DNA from 3 places in the Micromonospora sp. NPDC003816 genome. Region 2 is predicted to be linked to each of the others. Evidence: riboswitches for the same ligand, from Rfam matches in the RefSeq annotation. Region 2 holds a riboswitch; each other region holds the start of a gene.
What was found. A riboswitch is a leader RNA that binds a small molecule or an ion and turns the genes downstream of it on or off. The one in region 2 is predicted to bind cobalamin.
Positions count from the first base shown of each region.

Region 1: another riboswitch for cobalamin. It lies ahead of ACFYTT_RS03155 (peptidase); the one in region 2 lies ahead of metE (5-methyltetrahydropteroyltriglutamate--homocysteine S-methyltransferase).
Region 3: another riboswitch for cobalamin. It lies ahead of ACFYTT_RS03265 (ribonucleoside-diphosphate reductase subunit alpha); the one in region 2 lies ahead of metE (5-methyltetrahydropteroyltriglutamate--homocysteine S-methyltransferase).

Region 1 covers NZ_JBIANP010000001.1:719,382-725,879, reverse strand. Annotated here, with positions in the region: gene ACFYTT_RS03160 (hypothetical protein) at 1-334, opposite strand, end outside; gene ACFYTT_RS03155 (peptidase) at 375-1,430, opposite strand; cobalamin riboswitch at 1,527-1,656, opposite strand; gene ACFYTT_RS03150 (DUF4240 domain-containing protein) at 1,760-2,299, shown strand; gene ACFYTT_RS03145 (hypothetical protein) at 2,675-3,982, shown strand; gene ACFYTT_RS03140 (Crp/Fnr family transcriptional regulator) at 4,082-4,717, opposite strand; gene ACFYTT_RS03135 (CDP-diacylglycerol diphosphatase) at 5,210-6,133, opposite strand; gene sodN (superoxide dismutase, Ni) at 6,379-6,498, shown strand, end outside.
Region 2 covers NZ_JBIANP010000012.1:119,748-127,083, reverse strand. Annotated here, with positions in the region: gene ACFYTT_RS27185 (ABC transporter substrate-binding protein) at 1-674, opposite strand, end outside; gene ACFYTT_RS27180 (iron ABC transporter permease) at 699-1,787, opposite strand; cobalamin riboswitch at 1,954-2,173, shown strand; gene metE (5-methyltetrahydropteroyltriglutamate--homocysteine S-methyltransferase) at 2,293-4,590, shown strand; gene ACFYTT_RS27170 (AI-2E family transporter) at 4,668-5,954, opposite strand; gene ACFYTT_RS27165 (hypothetical protein) at 6,192-7,289, shown strand.
Region 3 covers NZ_JBIANP010000001.1:755,536-762,871, forward strand. Annotated here, with positions in the region: gene ACFYTT_RS03260 (amino acid adenylation domain-containing protein) at 1-3,724, opposite strand, end outside; cobalamin riboswitch at 3,845-4,053, shown strand; gene ACFYTT_RS03265 (ribonucleoside-diphosphate reductase subunit alpha) at 4,188-6,563, shown strand; gene ACFYTT_RS03270 (ribonucleotide-diphosphate reductase subunit beta) at 6,560-7,336, shown strand, end outside.

The DNA.
Region 1 (6,498 bases), on a different contig from region 2:
GCGGGGTGTTGACGCAGGGCTCGGTGGCGGAGGTCGGCTGGCCGTTGATCCGGCAGATGAACGCCAGACCCCATCGTTGCGTCCCGGTCACCGTGTAGCCGGCTCCCTGGAGCGCGGCCAGCCCGGTGGCCGGGTCGCCGAGCGCGCACGCCACCTGGACGCCACCGCCGAGCGGGCCGTAGTCGACCACGACGGTGACCCCGGTCGTGCCGGTGCAGGCGGCGGCGTGGGCGGCGCGCGGCGACGGTTCGACGGCGATCAGGCCGAGTGCGACGACGGCCGCGGCCAGCAGGCCGGCGAACCACCGGCGGGCGGGACTCTGGACATGGGACATGGGCACTCCTTCGCCTCAGGGAACGGGAATCGGTGGGTGATCAGAGGCAGGGCAGGGTGGGTGCGCCGGTGGCGGCGCCGACGGACGAGAGCCGTGCGTACCCGGTGCCGGTGACACCGAGGACGGCCTGGGCGGTGGCGCGGGTGGCGGTGCCCGGGTCGAAGGCCCCGCCGTCGAAGTCGACGGCGCCCCGGTCGGCCGTCGGCGCGGCGCAGCCGACCTGCAACCCGGTCAGGAAGATCCGGGCCCGCAGCCAGGCCAGCGGTCGGCCGCCGTCGCGCAGGGCCTGCGCCGCCAGTCCGGTGCTGTTGGCGTTGGCGATCCCGTCGGCGTTGACGAACCCGCCGTCGACCCGCTGCACCGACACCAGCCAGCGCAGTGCCGCGGCGGCATCGGAGTGTCGTCCGGCGGCCCGCAGCGCCTGCGCCGTCAGGGCGGTGGCGTCCACGTCGGAGTCGCAGACCGGCTGCGCCGGCAGCACCGGGTAGCCGCCGTCCGGGCACCGGGTGCCGACCAGCCACGCGGCGGCCGACGGGGGCACGCCCGCCACGGTCCGGCGCAACGCGAGGATCGCGAAGGACTGGCTGAACGCGTTGCTGTAGTCACCCCACGCCGACCGGTCGGTGAAGCGGCCGTCGGGCGCCTGCAACCCGCGCAGCCGGGTGACGAGGTCCACCCCGCCGACGTCGGTCGGGTCGCCGCCGCGTACCGCGACGGCGAGGGCGAGCTTGGCGGTCGCGCCCGCGTACGCCTCGGTGGTGCCGTCGCCGACATAGCCGTCGCGGACGTCCGGCCGGGTGACCCAGGCCAGCGCCGACGCGCCGAAGTCGTCGGCGACACCGGCGGCGGCGAAGGCGAAGACCGCGTCGAGGGTCAACCCCTGGTCCGGGTACGCGACGCCGTCGAAGACGGTCTCGAATCGTTCCCCGTCGACCAGTTGCCGGGCCAGCCAACCGGCGGCTGCGTCCGAGCGGACGCCGCCCACCTGGACGGGGGCGGCGATCGCCGGACCGGTGAGAGTCAGGGTCAGGGTGAGGGCGGCGAGCACGCCGCAGAGCAGGGTGAGCGGGCGGTGCCGGCTCAGGCGGACGACCATCGGGCGCGCCTTTCCGGCCCGGCGGTCGTCAGAAACCCGGCCCGCCCGTCAGGACGTGGCTGGCCGGCCTCCGACCCGTGGGCCACGACGGGTGAGGTGCAGGAGCGCGGGTACGGCAGGTATTCGGGCTCGCCACCGGGGTTACCCCCGGCGGCCCACCGTTGCGGGCCAGCGCCGGACTTCGACCGGACTTCCCCCACACGTGACCGCGGCTGTGGAATTGTCGGGCCAGTCTGATCGGCCCTCGCCGTCGCTGTCAATGTGCGACCGGTCGCACGCCGTGCGTCACGCCGACTCCCGATGTCGGTGCTCGCCGCTATCGTCCGGCCATGACGAACAGTGATCTTGCCGTCCCCCCGACGCTGCCGACGGCCGAGGAGGAGGACCGCTTCTGGGCGCTGGTGGAGCAGGCGTGGGCCGGGTTGGGGCCGGAGCCGGCGGCCCTGCGTCGCGCCCTGATCGACCGCGATCCGGCGCACGACGACGGGTACGCCATGGACCCGTGGCTCGACCCCTTCCTCGACGAGCTGCGCCGGCTCTCCGCCGACCTGTCCCGCGCGGAGTTGGTCGCCCTCGACCGGGTGATCGAGCGCAAGCTGTACGACATCGACCGCGCCGACATCCACGAGATCACCGACGGTTCCGACGACGGCTTCCTGTACGCGCGCGGCCACATCGTGGCGTTGGGCCGGGAGTTCTACGAGGCAGTCCGGGCGAATCCGGCGACGGCAGTGCCCGACGCCGGCTGCGAGGGCTTCTGCTACCTCTTCTCCCACCTGCATCACGAGCGGTTCGGTGACTGGCCGGAGACCGGCTCGGGGATCAGCCGGGAGTCGTGCAGCAATCCGGCCGGCTGGGCCGACGCGTAGCTCCCGTCGGCACGACCAGGACACCCCCGGACCGACGTCGTCTGTGAGGTATGTTCGGTTCGACTCGCTCAATGCCACACACACGCTATCGGCGTATGCACATAAGTGAGCAGACGATCTCCCCCGCGACCGGCACCGTAGTGGTTCCCGAGTCGCGAGGGAGGTGATTTTCATGAAGAAGCTCACGGTTCGCCGGCTGGAGTCGGTGAAGACCAGCGCTGTCGCCGCTGCGTGTGTCGTCTCCTGACGGTGACACGCCACCTGAAGGCCGGCACCCGGACGGCAACTCCGGGTGCCGGCCTTCATCGATCCGCATGAGATGAGCGAAAAGGACGACTGACCATGGCCGGCTACCCACCAGACACACTTGTCCGAGTGCGCCCGTTCGACCACCGCGCGGAGGGCGACACCGTCATCATCGGCGATGTCGAGCGGCAGGTATTCCTGTCGATCCCCGCCGAAGGGCTGGATCTGCTCCACTCGCTGGCCGCCGGCAACTCGGTGGGCGAGGCGGTCCGCCAGTACGAGCAGAAGTACTCCGAGACGCCCGACATCACCGACTTCCTGGACGCGCTGGGCGACGAGGGCTTCGTCGAGGTCGACGGCGAGGCCGCCGCACCCGGCCCCGCCCCGGCCCCCGCCCCGGCCGCGACGTCCCGCCCCCGGCGCAGCTGGAGCCTGAACTGGCTCAGCCCGACGGTGGCCCGCCGCATGGTCAGCCTCCCCGTGCTGCTGCTCTGCGTCCTGGTCATCGCGGGCGGCGTGTATCTCGCCGCCGACGATCCCGACCTGCTGCCCACGCCCGGCGAGACGCTGCTGTTCCCCATCCACTTCGCGGCGCTGACCTGGGCGACGTTCATCCTCACCCTGGTCGGGGTCGCGATCCACGAGGCCGCGCACATGGTCGCGGCGCGGGCGGCGGGCGTACCGTCGCGGCTCGTCATCGGCAACCAGATGTACATCCTGGTGGTCCAGACCGACATGAGCACGATCTGGATGGCGCCGAAGCGGCAGCGCTTCGTCGCGTTCATCGCCGGGACCCTGGTGGACGGTGTGCTCGCCTCGTCCTTCGTCTTCGCCCTCTGGGCGGGCCGGCAGGGCTACCTGCAACTGCCGGAGTGGGGCGCGCTGCTGCTCACGGCACTGCTCTTCACGTACCTGGTCCGGATCATCTGGCAGACCTTCCTGTTCCTGCGGACCGACGGCTACTACATCGTCGCCACCGCGCTCGGTTGCCGGAACCTGATGTCCGACACCGAGGACTACCTGCGCAACCTGGTCGCGCGGATGGTGCGGCGCGCACCCCGGGTGGACCAGTCCGGCCTGCCCCGGCGGGAGATGCGCGTCGTGCGCTGGTACGCCCTGGCGTGGATCGGCGGGCGCCTGATGGCCCTGCTCACCCTGATCTTCGTCGGGATCCCGCTGCTGTGGGGCTTCATCTACCAGTTCCTGCTCTTCGTCTCCGGCCAGGACTCCATGATGGGGTCGTTTGACTTCGTCACCATCGCGGTGATCAGTTTCCTTCTCGACGGCGGCGGGCTGCTGCTCTGGGGACGCAGCCTCTATCGGGGTGCCCGGGAGCGACGTCGCCGGCACGACGTCCGGTCGGCCCGGGAGCAGGCCCGCGCAGCCACCCCGAGCACCACGACGCAGAAGGTCGTGGAACCGAGCGGCCAACAGTGACCCCTCGGTCGTCTCCCCCGACTCCCGCCTGCGGCCGACGTGGTCGCAGGTGGGAGTCGGCGGCGTTGCGGGTGGCGGCCGGCGCAGGGCGCGCAGCGGTCACGCCACGGCGTCGGGACGAGCCAGCCGGCCCGGCCCCAGGCCCATCCGTTCCATCAGGTAGTCGACGATCAGGCGCGGATCGGCGTGGAGGGAACCGCACGGTGCTCTCCGGATCATCCCGCGATCGGTGAAGCGTTGCAGGAACAGTCCGACCCGGGAGCGGGTCGTGCCGATCATCGCGGCGTAGTCCTCGTGGCGCAGCTTGAGACCGATCCGGATGGTGCGTCCGGAGGCGGTCCCGAACCCCTGTGCCAGGTCGAGCAGTCGCATCGCCAGGCGCGCCTCGCAGTCGGATGTGGTGTGTTGCAGCAGCAGCGAGCGGTGCCGACGCGCTTTCAACATCTGGCTGTGCAACCACACGTCGCAGATGCTCGCGTCGTCGAGAAGGTCCCGCAGGACGGCGGTGTCGAGCACGATCAGATTCGTGTCGACAACGGCAGCGGGAATGTACTGGTTAGGCATTCCGGGAAGTGAGTCCTCGCCGAAGTAGTCGTTCCTCGACAACACGTCGATAATGGTCCGGCGACCGGTCGGAGAATAGTGCTCCAGGTATATCGCGCCACCGTCGATGAAATAGACACGACCGTCCGCGCCCTCCGTCTGGTGCAACAGATCACCGGCCGCGAGCGTCACCCGTCGGGCCGCCACCGTGTGTGAGTAGAGAGCGGACCGTACGCCCCTCATGAGGCGGTGTGTCAGCTCGGAGCCGCGCGGCACGAGCATGTCGTCCAGGACGTTCGTGGCGGTCCGCGTACTGGCCAGGGTCATCTCCGTTCACCGTCCCGATGTCTCGTCAGCGCGGTGGGTGCCCAGGGATCGCGCCGGACCATCAATGATCTTGACGTCCGTTCCTGATACGCTAGCGAGTCACCCGGCCGCCCGTCAGTCGCGCGTTTTACCGGCTCCGGCGGACCGAACGGTTCCTCAGATGTGACCACCCGGCCAGAATGGGTCCGATTCGACCGTGGCGTCAACCCGTGAAATGGCCGCTCGCACCGCTTGTCGCCCACCGCGCGAGGGCGTCCCGCTCCGCACGGCACACCACCGCGGCTGGTGTAGCATGTCGTGTTCCGCCGCCCGGGGCCGGACACGACACATCGTGGCCGAGGTGCCCGACCGCTCGGGTCACGCGTAGGCGAGCAGGAAGTCGACGGTGCCGGTGCCGCCGGGCTGGCCCGGCGGGACGGTCAACCCCGGCTCGCTGTTCAGGACGTAGAAGCCCCCGTTGCCGATCAGGCGTGGGGTCACCGCCATCGCCTGGGCCGCCATGGTCGATCCGGTCGGTCGTACCACGCTGTCGAGCAGGAGCCGGAAGAGATTGTCGTTGAGGTTGGCGACGTGCAGGACCCGGTAGGAGCGCGGGGCGGGGGCGCCGGTGCTGGTCAGCCCCCAGATCGGCACGATCTGGTCGCGCCACCGGGCCGGGTTGTTGGTGATCGAGGCGTCGTGGTTCTGTAGTTGGGTCTGGATGCCCGAGTGGATCCCGGCCAGGTGGATGTGGAGTTGGTCCTGCTGCCGGATCATCGGGTCGGCCGAGTTGATGCCGAGCCCGACGTGTGGATAGACCACGTGTCCGGGCTGGCCGGGTTGGGCGTTCAGCCACGCGTCGAGCCAGTAGTTCGGGGCGGCGGCGGTGGTGATGAACGGGCACTCGATGCCGCTGACACGGCAGGTCGGGACGAGCAGGTAGTCGTGGTTGGACCCGGACCCGCCGTTGAGGACCACGTACGTCGCGGTGGTGCGCAGGCACTGTGGGAACGGCGGTCCGGGCTTCGCTCCGGTGCAGACCTGCACCCGGTCCCACAGGTCGTACCGACCTCCGGTGTCGCTCGGGTAACCGCAGAGGGCGGAGGGCGTGGGACAGGCGGCGGCGCCCGGAGCACCGGGGACGTCCGGGTTCGCCGGGGGGCCTCCCCCGTCGGCGGGGCCGCCGTCGGCGCGCGCCCGACCGGCCGCGACCAGGCCCAGGAGGCCCGTGGCGCCGACCGTTCCCGAGAGCCTGACGAACTGGCGTCGGCCCAGTTCCGTACCGGTCCTGTCGTCGCCCACCGTCAGCCTCCAGGGTTCCCGATCCGCGCGGACGCGCCGGTGTCCACCTCCGGCAGGGACGCCGGGCGGACGAATCGGACGCGATGTCGACATTAGGGCGGAGAAGCCGAAAGCTCCTCGACGTCGAGGGCCGGTCCCCTGATCGTGTCCGCCAACCGGTGATCATCGTCTCCCGGCCGCCGCGTTGACCTGACGTGCGGTTGAGGTTTTAGCGTGCGAGGGAAGGAAACCGAGAAGGGCAAGCCATGCGACTGTCACGTCTGTTCACGCCACGCACGGTGGCGAGCGCCCACTGCGACCTGCCGTGCGGGGTCTACGACCCGGCCCAGGCCCGCATCGAGGCAGAGTCGATCAAGGCGATCTGC
Region 2 (7,336 bases):
GTGCCGTACGCGTACGTGGTGCCGCCGCCGACGGTCGGGTAGAGCACCGCCGCGGTGCGTCCGGACCCGTTGCCCGCCTCGGCCTGGACCTTCGTCATCCGGTCCTGGAGCGCGGTGACCGCAGTCGACGCCTCGGTCTGGCGGCCGAACACCCGGCCGTACGTCTCCATCTGCCGGTAGATGTCGTCGAAACTCGGCACGGCGGTGCTGTCCGGGCACATCGCCGGCTCCTCCAGCAGCGGGATGTCCACCGCCGCGAGGGTGTCGCGGGAGAGGTTGTCGACCTCGCCGAGGACCAGGTCGGGCTCCTGGCTGATCACCACCTCCTTGGAGATCTGGAGGTGGCCGCTGGTGTCGGTCTTGTCGGTCAGCAACGGGATGCGGTCCAGCTCGCCCTGGGTCGCCGCGTCGTAGTACTCCTTCGGGTACTGCCCCGCCCGCGCGGTGACCCGGTCCAGCACGCCGAGCGCGTGCAGGTACGGCACGGCGGCGCTCTTGAGTAGCACGATCCGCTGCGGAGGGGCGTCGAAGGTGACGTCCACGCCGCAGTTGGTCACGGTGACCGGGTAGCCGGGGGCGGCGTCGGTCGGTCCGTCGGTGCCGCCGCCGCACCCGGCGACGAGCAGCACGCACGCGGAGGCGGCGGCGGTGGCGAGGCGGCGAGCCTTCAACATCGGTTCTCCTTGACGGACGGGCGTTCAGGCGCCGGAGGCGTGCAGACGACGGATCAGGACCAGCAGGAAGGGGGCACCGAGCAGGGAGGTGATGATGCCGATCGGGATCTCCTGCGGTGCCAGCAGCACCCGGGCCAGCACGTCGGCCCAGACCAGGAGGATCGCCCCGAGCAGCGCGGCCACCGGCACCACCCGGACGTGCGGTGCGCCGACGATGCGGCGGGCCAGGTGCGGCACGACCAGGCCGACGAAACCGATGCTGCCGGCGGCGGAGACCAGGATGCCGACGCTGAGCGAGACCAGCACGAGCAGCCGGAGGCGGAACCGGTCCGGCGAGACGCCCAGGGTGTGCGCGGTCTCGTCGCCGATGGCCAGCACGTCGAGCCGCCGTCCGACGACGGTCAGGTATCCGATGGTGCCGATCAGCACCACGGCGGCGATCAGCAGCAGGGCGTTCCAGCGGGCCAGGCCCAGCGACCCGAGGAGCCAGAACATCACCGACCGGGCACCCTCGGCGGATCCGGAGGCGAAGATCAGGAAGCTGGTGGTGGCGTACAGCGCGTACCCGACGGCGACGCCGGCCAGCAGCAGCCGGATGGAGGTGACCCGGCCGCCGCTGCGCGCGATCAGGAAGACCAGCAGCGAGGCGCCGAGCGCGCCGACGAACGCGCTGGTGGAGAGCGCGTACTGGCCGAAGCCGGCGCCGGCGCCGAAGAGGATCGCGGCGGCCGCGCCGCTGGAGGCGCCGGAGTTGATCCCCAGCAGGTACGGGTCGGCGAGCACGTTGCGGACCATGGCCTGCAAGGCCACGCCGCAGACCGCCAGCCCGGCGCCGACCAGCATGCCGAGCAGGACCCGGGGCAGTCGGACCTGCCAGACGATCGCCTGCTGCGGTCCGGTCCAGCTCACCTCGCCCGGCACGCCGACGAGCTGGTGCCCGATGATCCGGGCCACCGTGAGCGGCGGGATGCCGATCGCCCCGGCCCCGACCGCGACCAGGCCGGTCAGGACCAGGCCGAGGGTCAGCGCGAGCAGCCAGAGGCCGGTCCGGCGGCGCTGCGCCGCCACACCGAGCACGTCCGTCGGGCTCGTCGGCAGGGTGGTGACGCTCACCGCTCTCCCACGCAAAGTCGTTGTTCTTGCCAAGTCTTTGCAAAAAGCTAACACCAAGATCACGCCAGCGGAAGCCGGATGAGTCGTTGTTCACGCTCCGCTCGACCCCGTGTCGCCGTGCGGACATCACACCCGCGCGCCGGTCGTCACGCGTGATCCGGACGCTAGGATCCGAGACGGTACTGGTTCGCCCCGGCCGTCCGGTCGAGGCGTCGTAAGAGGGAACCCGGTGTGAGTCCGGGACTGCCCCGCAGCGGTGAGTGGGAACGACCGCCGTCACACGCACTGGACGCCCTGTCGGGTCCGGGAAGCGACGGCCAGTAGGAGACCGGCCCAGCCGGTCGCGCCCACGAGTCCGAAGACCTGCCCGTGCCGCGTGCGCAGCCGCGCACGCCGCCGTCGGCCTCGCGGGAGGGCCCGGGCGAGGTCGGTCGTCGCACCGTGCCCTCCCCAGCCTTCCCCGGAGCCGTACCGCCGGACCTCGAGGGAAGGGAACCCTGGCGACATGACCACTCCGTTCGGCACGAGCACCGTGCTCGGCTATCCGCGCATCGGCCCGCGCCGTGAACTCAAGACCGCAGTCGAGGGCTACTGGGCCGGCCGCATCGACGAGCCGACCCTGCGGGCCACCGCCGCGCAGGTACGCGAGGAGACCTGGCGTACGTTGCACGACGCCGGCCTGTCCGCCGTACCGTCCAACACGTTCTCGCTCTACGACCACGTGCTCGACGCGGCCGTCACGGTCGACGCCGTACCCGACCGGTTCCGCCGGCTCGGCCTCGGTGAGCTGGACACCTACTTCGCCATGGCACGCGGCACCGCCCAGGAGCCGCCGCTGGAGATGACGAAGTGGTTCGACACCAACTACCACTACCTGGTGCCCGAGATCGGCCCGGACACCGCCTTCGCCGCCCGGGCCGACACGCCCCTGACCGATTACGGGCGGGCGCGGGCGCTCGGCATCACCACCCGTCCGGTGCTGGTCGGCCCGGCCACCCTGCTGCTGCTCGCCAAGCCCACCGCCGACGCGCCGGACGGGTTCCGCCCGTTCGACCGGCTGGACGACCTCGTCGACGTCTACGCCGACCTGCTGACCGCGCTCGCCGACGTCGGGGTGCCGTGGGTGCAGCTCGACGAACCGGCGTACGTCGGCGACCGGTCCGACGCCGAGATCCGCGCCCTCAGCGCCGCCTACGCCCGCCTCGGCGCGCTGACCCACCGGCCCCGCCTGTTCGTCGCCGCCTACTTCGGCGAACTCGGCGACGCGCTGCCCGCCTTGCTGGACACGCCGATCGAGGCGATCGGGTTGGACCTGGTCGCCGGTCCGGGTGACCTGGACCGGCTCGCCGGCCACGGCGCGCTGCCGGGCCGGACCGTGGTCGCCGGGCTGGTCGACGGCCGCAACGTGTGGCGGACCGACCTGCGGGCCGCTGCGGCTGTCGGCGCCACCCTCACCGGGCTCGCCGACAGCGTGGCCGTGTCCACCTCCTGCTCGCTGCTGCACGTGCCGGTGGACCTGGCCGCCGAGACCGAGCTGGACCCCCGGCTACGGGACCGGTTGGCGTTCGCCCGTCAGAAGGTCGACGAGGTGGTCGCGCTCGGTCGGGTGCTGCGCGACGGGGTGGGCGAGCTGCCCGCCGCGCCTGCGCCGGTGCCGGCACAGTGGCGCGACGACGCGGTCCGTGCCCGCCTGGAGGCCCTACGGCCCGAGCACACCCGACGCGGCCCGTACCCGCAGCGCGCCGAGGCCCAGCGCCGACGCCTCGGGCTGCCCGTGCTGGCGACCACCACCATCGGGTCGTTCCCGCAGACCGAGGCGTTGCGCCGGGCCCGGGCCGAGCACCGGGCCGGTCGCCTGGACGCGGCCGGCTACGCCGAGCGGATGCGGGCCGAGATCGCCGAGGTGGTGGCCGAACAGGAACGCCTCGGGCTGGACGTGCTGGTGCACGGCGAGCCGGAGCGCAACGACATGGTGCAGTACTTCGCCGAACACCTCGACGGCTTCGCCGCCACCGCCCACGGCTGGGTCCAGTCGTACGGCTCCCGGTGCGTACGCCCACCGATCCTGTACGGCGACGTGACCCGGCGCGCACCGATCACGGTGACCTGGTCCCGGTACGCCCAGTCCCTCACCGACCGGCCGGTCAAGGGCATGCTCACCGGTCCGGTGACCATCCTGGCCTGGTCGTTCGTCCGGGTGGACCAGCCGCTGGCGGAGACCGCCCGGCAGGTCGCCCTGGCCCTGCGTGACGAGGCGCGGGACCTGGAGGCGGCGGGCATCCGGATCATCCAGGTCGACGAGCCCGCCCTGCGGGAACTGCTGCCACCACGCCGCCGGGACCACGCCGGCTACCTGGACTGGTCGGTGGCGGCGTTCCGACTGGCGACCAGCGGCGTCGCCGACGCCACGGCGATCCACACCCACCTGTGCTACTCGGAGTTCGGCGAGGTGCTGCCCGCCATCGACGCCCTGGACGCCGACGTGACCAGCATCGAGGCGTCACGTTCCCGGATGGAGATCCTCGACGACCTGGCCACCGTCGGCTACACCCGGGGCATCGGGCCGGGTGTCTACGACATCCACTCGCCCCGGGTGCCCGACGGCGCCGAGGTGGTCACCGCGCTGCGCCGGGCGGCGGCGGTCGTCGGGCCGGACCGGCTCTGGGTCAACCCCGACTGCGGGCTCAAGACCCGGGGCTACGACGAGGTCCGTCCCGCACTGACCGCGCTGGTCCGGGCCGCCGCCTCGGTCCGCGCCGAACTGGCCGCCGACGGGCCGACGCCCGCGCCGAGCGACGCCTGACCCGTGGTGCCCGCCGGTGGGAGCCGCCCACCGGCGGGCACCGCCGACGGACCGCACACCCGAGAGGACCGGAAGGGTCAGGGTGCGGTGGCCTTGACCACGACCGCCTCCGGGGGCGGTGGCTGCTCGGCCGGCGGGAGGCGTCGGGCCAGCCGCCGGACCGCGGTGTTGAGCACGGCGATCAGCGGTACGGCGATGAGCGCGCCGAAGATGCCGTCGAGCACCACACCGGCGGTGACCGCCAGCACCACGGGCAGCGGGTGCAGCGCCACCGCCTTGCCCATGATCCACGGCTGGAGGACGTTCCCCTCGACCTGCTGCACCACGATCACCGCGCCGAGGATGAACAGCGCGGTGACCCAGCCGCCGTCCACCAGGGCGACCAGCACCGCCACCGCGCCGGAGAGCGTGGCACCGACGATCGGGATGAACGCGCCGAGGAAGACCAGCGCGGCCAGGGCGAAGGCGAACGGCACGTCGAACAGCACCAGCGCGATACCGATGCCCACCGCGTCGATGAACGCCACCAGCACGGTGGCCCGCACGTAGGCGACCAGGGTCTGCCACGAGGCCCTGCCCGCGTCGTCGAGGCGCCAGCGGGCGGGGGCCGGGAACATCCCCACGATGAACCGCCAGATGCGCTGGCCGTCGCGGAGGAAGAAGAACATGGCGAAGAGGACCAGCAGCGCACCGGTGAAGATCTCCACCACCGTGCCGGCGGTGGAGAGCGCGCCGGTGGTCAGCGCCTGGGTGTTCTCGTTGATCCAGTTCTGCCCGGCCTGGATGTACTGGTTCAACGTGCCGTCGGAGAGGTTCAGCGGCCCGTCGCGCAGCCAGTTCTGGATCTGACCGATGCCGTCGGCCGCGTTGCGGCTGAGGTCGGGCAGGCCGGTGACGAACTCGCTGACCACCATGGTCAGCGTGCCGACCACGGCGGCCAGTCCACCGATCAGCACCACGGCGGTGGCCAGCGAACGGGGGAAGCGGGCCCGCAGCAGCCAGCCGACGGCGGGTGCCAGCAGTGCGGAGAGCAGCAGCGCCACCAGCAGGGGCACGATCACGACGCGGATGGTGCCCATGAACCGCAGCATCGCCCAGCCGACGATGCCGATGACGATGATCCGCCACGACCAGGCGGCGGCGATCCGCAACGAGTGCGGCACCCCGGCGTCGTCCCGGCTGATCGTCGAGGGATGGCCGTCCTCGCCGTCGTTGCCGGCGCGGGGCTCGGGGATGGGCCGGGCGAACTCCTCCGCACGGTCGGCCTGCCGGGTACGGTCCCGGTCCCTGGCCGCGCGTACCGACTCGCGTCCCCCGTCGTACGCCCGGCGCAGTCGGTGCCGCAGCTGCTCGAACCGGCTCAAGGGAACCCCCAGGTGAAGATCGGTCGGTACACCGTAACGGGTCGGGCCACACACCGGCACGGTGACCAGCGGCCAGGCCGGAAACGACCGGACCGCCGCCGGTCTTCGCCGGTGACGTCGGGTCGCTTCAGCCCTATCCTGGCGCTTCGTGCCCGGGTGTCCGGCCGACGCCGCCCCGGCTCGCGGGTGGGTCCCTCCGGACGCCGAGGGCTCCATCTGCCACGAGGAGGTTCCCGGGTGAGAAGGTTCGCGGTACTCGTCACCGCGGTGACGGCGGCCACGGCGGTCGCCGTACCGGCGCAGGCGCAGTCGACGTCGACCCCGACGGCGGTCACCCTCAAGCCGCCGCTGAGCGGCCTGGTCGACCGGGCCGAGCCGGCCACCGGTGCGTACGCGCCGGTGGTGGACAGCTTCGTCATCCGGGTCAACTGGAGCGACCTGCAACCGCAGCAGCAGGCCGGCACCGACCACGGCGGTGCGCTCGACACCACCGCGATCGACCTGGCGGTCACCGCCGCGAACGCGGCCGGGATGCACGCCCGGCTGCGGGTGGTCGGCGGCATCCACGCCCCGGACTGGGCGAAGACGTTGGGCGGTGCCAGCCCGATCCCGTGGTACACCAGCGGCACCCTGGCCGGCACGATCGGTGCGTTCTGGACCAGCGAGTACGGAACGGCCTACCAGAACCTCCAGGACCGGCTGGCCGCCCGCTACGACGACGAGCCCCGGATCCGGGACGTGGTGATCGCCCGCTGCACCACCGAGTTCGCCGAGCCCTACATCCGGCAGACCGGGCAGCTCAGCCTGAACCGGCCCGGCCTGGAGGCGGCCGGCTACACCGGGGCGGCCGACGACCAGTGCCACCGCGACGAGATCGACGCGCACGACGTGTGGGAGCAGACCCGCTCCTACCTGGCCTTCAACCCGTACCAGCGGATCAACGAGGTGACCTGGACGGGCTCGGTGGACATGCCGTACACCCGGCAGATGATCGACTACTGCCGTACCTCACTGGGCGCCCGGTGCGTGCTGGGCAACAACTCGATGTACCCCGACCGCCCGAACAACTACTACGCGATGTGGGCGTACATCGCGGGCAAGGGCGGCCCGATCAGCTACCAGACCGCGACCGCCGACCTGGTCTGCGCCGACCAGGACCCGTGCCCGGCGTCGACCTGGAACCAGACGCTGGAGCTGGCCCTCACCTACGGGGCGAACGCCGTGGAGCTGCCCAGGACGAAGACCGGCTACCAGAGCTGGTCGATCGCGGACGTGTCGCCGAACCACGGCCTACAGCACTACGACGACCTGCTGGAGGCCGCCGCCGGGCCGTGACGCGGCTGCGCCGGACGCGGCCGTGGGCGGTGCGTAGACTCCGAACC
Region 3 (7,336 bases), on a different contig from region 2:
ACCAGGCGAGCAGCGGTCGTCCCGCCACCGGGCCGGCGGCGGCGCAGGCCCCGGTCAGCAGGGCCCGGAAGACCGGGAGCCGGTCGTGCAGGTCACGGACCGCCGGTGCGTCCGGCGGCGATCCGTCGCCCGGGAAGGCGAAGACGATGCGTGGCCGCCGGCCGACCGGTTCGTCCCGGTACGCGGTCGCGGCCGCCGCCAACCGGTCCGCCAGCCCGGAGTCGTCGGCGACGAGCGCCAACCGGTACGGCGCGTCGTCACGGGCGGTGCCGGCGCTGGCGACCACGTCGGCCACGTCGAGGTCACCCCGGGCGCGCAGGTGCCTGGCGAGGTCGAGGGCACTGCGCCGCAACGAGGCCGCCGATCGCGCGGTGAGCGTCACCAGGTGCGCGCCGGTGCCGTCCGGCGGCGGTACGGGCTCCCGGGGCGGCGCCTCGCGCAGGACGGCGTGCGCGTTGGTGCCGCCGAAACCGAACGCGTTCACGCCGGCGACCAGCGGTCCGGGTGCGGTCCACGGGCGTGCCTCGGTGAGCACCGTGAAACCGGCGGCGTCGAGGTCGTACCGCGTGGACGGCCGGACGTGGTGCAGCGACGGCGGCAACTGCCGGTGCCGCAGGGCCAGCACCACCTTCAGCAGCGACGGCATGCCGGCGGTGTTGAGCAGGTGCCCCAGGTTGGTCTTGACCGACCCGAGCCAGCGGGGCGTGCCGTCGGGGCGGGGCGGGAACGCGGCGGCCAGTGATCGGGCCTCCACCGGGTCACCGAGGCCGGTGCCGGTGCCGTGCGCCTCGACGTACGAGACGGCGGCCGGGTCGAGCCCGGCGTCCGCGTACGCGCGGGCGATGACCTCCCACTGCCGCTGCGGATTCGGGGCGAGCAGGCTCAACGACCGGCCGTCGTTGCCGACGGCGGTGCCGGCGACCAGCGCGAGCACCCGGTCCCCGGCGGCGTACGCGTCGTCGGGGCGGCACAGGACCAGCGCCGCGCCGCCCTCGCCGGGCACGAAACCGTCGGCGTCGGCGTCGAAGGCGCGACACCGCCCGGTCGGCGACAACGCCTCGGCGGCGTCCAGCAGCCGGTAGGCGGTCTCGGTGAGGTTGAGGTTCACGCCGCCGACCACCGCGATGTCGCACTCGCCGGTGGCCAGGCTGCGCGCGGCCAGGTGCAGCGCGACCAGCGCCGACGAGCAGGCGGTGTCCACCGCGATCGCCGGGCCGGCGAGGTCCAGCGTCTGCGACAGCCGGGCCGCGACGAGATTGCGCAGGTTGCCGACCAGCGCCGATGGTCCGGTCACCGCACCGGTGGCGGCCAGCAGCTCGGGGTAGGCGCTCTCGCCGACGGCGGCGAAGACGCCGACACGTCGGCCCTGCCGGCGCGGGCCGGCGTACCCGGCCCGTTCCAGCGCCTCGTACCCGATCTCCAGGAACAGTCGGGCGTGCGGGTCGGTGAGCCGGGCCTCCTCGTCGGAGAGCCCGAAGAAGTCCGCGTCGAGCTGCATCGGGTCGTCCAGGAAGGACCCCCAGCGAGGTCGGCCGTCCTGCGGCGTCCACCGGTGCTCCGGCACCGGCCGCACCGCGTCGACGCCGTCGACGAGCCCGCGCCAGAACTCGTCCGGGTCGTCCGCGCCGGGGAACCGGCAGGCCATCCCGATGACCGCGAGCGGCGTCGCGCCGGAGCGGTCGTCCGGTGCCGGTGGGACGGGACTCCCGAGCGGTGCCGTCCGGGTCGCCGACGGCCCGGCCAGGATGCGGTCGGTGAGCGCGGCGACGGTGGGACAGTCCCGCAGGTCCGCCGGATCGAACGTGGTGCCGAGGGCGTCCTCCAGCCCGGCCAGCACCTCCATCGCCGTGAGCGACGACCCGCCGATGGCCAGGAAGCGGTCGTCCGCCGCGATGGTGTCGGCGGGCCGGTCCAGCACCCGGGCCCAGACCGCCCGGACGACCTGCTCGACCCGTCGCCGGGACAGCGGCCCCGGGGACGGCGGCGCGGATACCGGGTGTGGGTCCGTCGAGGTCGCCGGTGGAGTGGGGTCGGACGTCGACGGGCGTGGGCGGCTGGTCGCCGCCAGGTGCCAGCGGCGTTCCCGGTCGGCGAAGTCACCGGCCAGGTAGCGTTCGCGCATCCGTCGCCGCCGCAGCTTGCCGCTGGTGGTGCGGGCGAACGCGCCGGGCGGAAGCGGCAGCACCCGCACGTCGTGGTGCCCGGCCGCCTCGGCGACCCGGGCCCGCGTGGCGTCGAGCACCACGGCTGCCCCGGCGGGCGGACGGGCCCAGGCCACGAAGACCACGATCCGCTCGCCGCCGCTGTCCGGGTCGGTGCAGCCGACCACCGCGGTCATCGTGGCCGGCAGCCCGGCGGTCGCGGCGGCCACCGCCTCCAGGTCGGACGCGTGGAACGTCCGGCCGTTGACGAAGATCACGTCCTTCGCGCGGCCGGTCACACAGAGCCGGCCGGCGCGCTGGAAGCCCAGGTCACCGGTGCGCAGCCAGCCGTCCACGAAGGTCTCCCGGCTGGCCTGCGGATCCCGGTGGTAGCCGCGCGCCACGTTCGGGCCGCGTACCTCGACCAGGCCCACCCGCTCCTCGGGCAGCGGACGGTGCCGCTCGTCGACGACGCGTACCTCGCAGCCGGGCACGGGGTGTCCCAGGTCCATCAGCTCCACCGCGTGCGTACCCGGCGCGGTGCTCACCGCCCGGCCCTGGCTCAGCGCGGCACGGTCCAGCACCAGCGGCGCGGCGACCTCCCCGGGCGGCGGGAAGGTCACCGCGAGGGTCGCCTCCGCCAGGCCGTACACCGGTCGCAGGGCGGCCGGGGCGAGCCCGGCCGGGCGGACGTGCGTCAGGAAGGCCCGCCACACCGTGGGGGAGATGGGCTCCGCGCCCACCACCACGCACCGGACGCGGCTCAGGTCGAGCGTGGCGAGAAGATCCGTCGGGACCCGGCGGACCGCCAGCGCCAGCGCGAAGTTCGCCGCCGAGAGCAGGGTCGCGCGATGCCGGTGGGCGGCGGTGAACCACAGTGCCGGGCGCTTGGCGAACGCCATCGGAGGTACGCGGACCTGCGTGCACCCGATGGCCAGCGGGGTCAGGTGGGTGCCGATCAACCCCATGTCGTGGAAGTACGGCATCCAGGTGACCAGCACGTCGTCCGGCCCGGCGCCGCTGGCCAGCCGGGACTGCTCCACATTGGCCAGCACGTTGGCGTGGGTCAGCTCCACCCCGCGCGGCGTGCCGGTGCTGCCGGAGGAGAACTGGAGGAACGCCACGTCGTCGGGGTCGGCGGCGAACGACTCCTCCAGCGGGGGGCTGGTACGCAGGTCGGCCAGCCGCAGCACCAGGCCCGCCAGCCCGTCGGCGACCGCCCCGGTGGCGTCGTCCACCACGGTCACCGCGTCGGCGAGCAGCTCGCGCACCGCCCGTACCCGGGCCGGTTCGGGCGGCAGCGGCACCGGGACCAGCCCGGCGGCGAGCGCCCCCCAGAACAGCGGCTGGAAGTCGTCGCCGGCGTCGGCGACCAGGATCACCGGGGTGCCGGGGATCACGCCGGCCGCCCGGTAGCCGCCCGCCACCCGCAGCGACTCGTCCCGCAACTGCCGCACGGTGACGGTGCGCTCGGTGCCGTCCTCGCGAACGTGCACGACCACCTGGTCGGGTGCGCGATCCGCGGCCTGGACGAGGACGTCGAGCAGTGTCCGTCGGTCGCCGGGTCCGGCCGCAGTCTGCACGCGACGATGCTAGTGGGCATGATCGAGTACCCGGCCGACGGTCGCCGGGATGCCCGTCATCTGACACGCGACACGCCCGGCACAGCATCTGGTGTTGCCATCTCCGCACCGCACCCATATATGGTGTGCCCCGTAGCTGGTTCGACCGCCGCTCCACGGCGGTCGAGGCAAGAGGGAACCCGGTGTGAATCCGGGACTGCCCCGCAGCGGTGAGTGGGAACGACCGCCGTCATCACGCACTGGACCCGCCAGGTCTGGGAAGCGACGGCCAGTAGGCGCGAGCATCAGGCCCACGAGTCCGAAGACCTGCCAGCGCGCCGCACGCGACGTGTGCGGCGGTCGAAGGCCGCGTGGGACGGCCGACGCCAGGAGCTGGTCGTCACGGCAGCAGTGCCGTCGGCAGACCGGCGGCGTCCTCCCGCGCGGACCCGACGATCTCGGGGACAGGCGTGAGGAGGGGAACATGACGGTGACCCAGGAGCAGGCGGGGCCGGAGCAACGCCGGCACGTCATGCAGGTCCGCAAGCGGAACGGCGACACCGAGCCGGTGGACGTCAACAAGATCGTCAAGGCGGTCGAGCGGTGGGTCGCCGACCTGGACGAGATCGACCCGCTGCGGGTGGCGACGAAGACCATCAGCGGGCTGTACGACGGCGCGACCACGGCCGAGATGGACAAGCTCTCCATCCAGACCGCGGCCGAACTGATCGGTGAGGAGCCGCAGTACTCGAAGCTGGCGGCCCGACTGCTGGCCGCGTACGTGGACAAGGAGGTCCGCGGACAGCAGGTGGCCAGCTTCAGCCAGTCCATCCGGTACGCACACGGCCTGGGCCTGATCGGCGTCGACACCGCCGCGTTCGTGGCCCGCAACGCCCGCAAGCTGGACGACGCCGTCGACCCGGCGGGGGACCTGCGCTTCGAGTACTTCGGCCTGCGCACCGTCGCCGACCGGTACCTGCTGCGGCACCCGCAGACCCGGCTCGTGGTGGAGACGCCGCAGTACTGGCTGCTGCGGGTCGCCTGCGGCCTGTCCCAGACGCCCGGCGAGGCGATCGGCTTCTACCGGCTGATGTCCAGCCTGGCCTACCTGCCCAGCTCGCCGACGCTGTTCAACTCCGGCACCCGGCACACGCAGATGTCCTCGTGCTTCCTGGTCGACTCGCCGCGCGACGAGCTCGACTCCATCTACGAGCGCTACCACCAGGTCGCGAAGCTGTCCAAGTTCTCCGGCGGCATCGGCATCTCCTGGTCCCGGGTGCGCGGTCGGGGCGCCCTGATCCGGGGCACCAACGGCAGGTCGAACGGCATCGTGCCGTTCCTCAAGACGCTGGACGCCGGGGTGGCCGCGGTCAACCAGGGCGGTCGTCGCAAGGGCGCGGCCTGCGTCTACCTCGAACCGTGGCACCCGGACGTGGAGGAGTTCCTCGAACTGCGGGACAACACCGGCGAGGAGTCCCGTCGTACGCACAACCTGAACCTCGCCAACTGGATTCCGGACGAGTTCATGCGTCGGGTCGAGGCGGACGGCGACTGGTCGCTGGTCGACCCGTCGGATGCTCCCGAGCTGCCCGACCTGTTCGGTGAGGCGTTCGACGAGGCGTACCGCGCGGCGGAGAAGAAGGCGGTCAAGACCGTCAAGGCCCGCGACCTGTACGGCCGGATGATGCGGACGCTCGCGCAGACCGGCAACGGGTGGATGACCTTCAAGGACGCCTCGAACCGGCTCTCCAACCAGACCGGTGCCCCGGGCAACACCATCCACCTGTCGAACCTCTGCACCGAGATCCTGGAGGTCAACGACGACGCCGAGACGGCGGTCTGCAACCTCGGGTCGGTCAACCTGGGCGCGCACGTCACCGCGGACGGGGTCGACTGGGAGCGGCTGCGCGCGACGGTGCGGACCGCCGTGGTGTTCCTGGACCGGGTGATCGACATCAACTACTACCCGGCCGAGCAGGCGGCGGCGTCGAACCCGCGCTGGCGCCCCGTCGGGCTCGGGCTGATGGGCCTCCAGGACGCGCTTTTCACGCTGCGCCTGCCGTTCGACTCCCCGGCCGCCCGGGAGCTGTCGACCCGCGTGCAGGAGGAGATCTTCCTGACCGCGTTGGAGACCTCCGCCGGGCTCGCCGAGCGGTTCGGCCCGCATCCCGCGTACGCCGAGACCCGCGCCGCCCGGGGTGAGCTGCACCCGGACCTGTGGGGCGCCGAGGTCGGCCAGACCGAGCGGTGGGCCGCGCTGCGCGAGACGATCGGTCGGCACGGCCTGCGGAACTCGCTGCTGGTGGCGATCGCCCCGACCGCCACCATCGCCTCGATCGCCGGCTGCTACGAGTGCATCGAGCCGCAGGTGTCCAACCTGTTCAAGCGCGAGACGATGTCCGGCGAGTTCCTCCAGATCAACACCTATCTGGTCCGCGAACTGAAGGCGCGCGGGCTGTGGACGGCCCCGATCCGGGAGCAGATCAAGCGCGCCGAGGGTTCCGTGCAGGGCGTGGTCGAGCTGCCCGCCGACGTACGCGAGCTGTTCCGGACCGCGTGGGAGCTGCCGCAGCGGGCGCTGATCGACCTGGCGGCGGCCCGCGCCCCCTTCATCGACCAGTCGCAGTCGCTGAACCTGTTCCTGAGCGCGCCGACCATCGGCAAGCTCTCCTCGATGTACCTGTACGCCTGGAAGTCCGGGCTGAAGACCACCTACTACCTGCGGTCGCGTCCGGCGACCCGGATCCAGCAGGCCACCGTCGCCGTCACCCCGAGCGTCACGCCGGTCGTGGCGGTCAGCGACGACGAGGCGTTGGCCTGCTCCCTGGAGAACCCCGAGAGCTGCGAGGCATGCCAGTGACCACCGTCTCCGAGACCAGCACCAGCACGAGCACCGGCGTGGGGGAGCGGCACCTGCTGCTCGATCCCGGCATGGACCTGACCCTGCGGCCGATGCGCTACCCGCAGTTCTTCGACCGCTTCAAGGACGCCATCAAGAACACCTGGACGGTGGAGGAGGTCGATCTGCACTCCGACCTCGCCGACCTGGCCAAACTCTCCCCGGCCGAGCAGCACCTGGTGTCCCGGCTCGTGGCGTTCTTCGCCACCGGCGACACCATCGTCGCCAACAACCTCGTGCTCAACCTCTATCAGCACGTCAACTCGCCGGAAGGCCGGCTGTACCTCTCCCGGCAGCTGTTCGAGGAAGCGGTGCACGTCCAGTTCTACCTGAACCTGCTGGACACCTACGTTCCGGACGAGAAGGAACGGTTCGAGGCGTTCGCGGCGGTGGAGAACATCCCGTCGATCGCCCGCAAGGCCGAGTTCTGCTTCACGTGGATCGACTCCATCTTCGACCTGCGCGAGCTGCGGACCCGCGAGGACCGGCGGGCCTTCCTGCTGAACCTGATCTGCTTCGCCGCCTGCATCGAGGGCCTGTTCTTCTACGGCGCCTTCGCCTACGTCTACTTCCTGCGCTCCCGGGGGCTGCTGCACGGCCTCGCCTCGGGCACCAACTGGGTGTTCCGCGACGAGTCCATGCACATGGCCTTCGCCTTCGACGTGGTCGACACCGTCCGCGCCGAGGAGCCGGACCTGTTCGACGCCGAGCTGGAGCAGCAGGTCAAGGACATG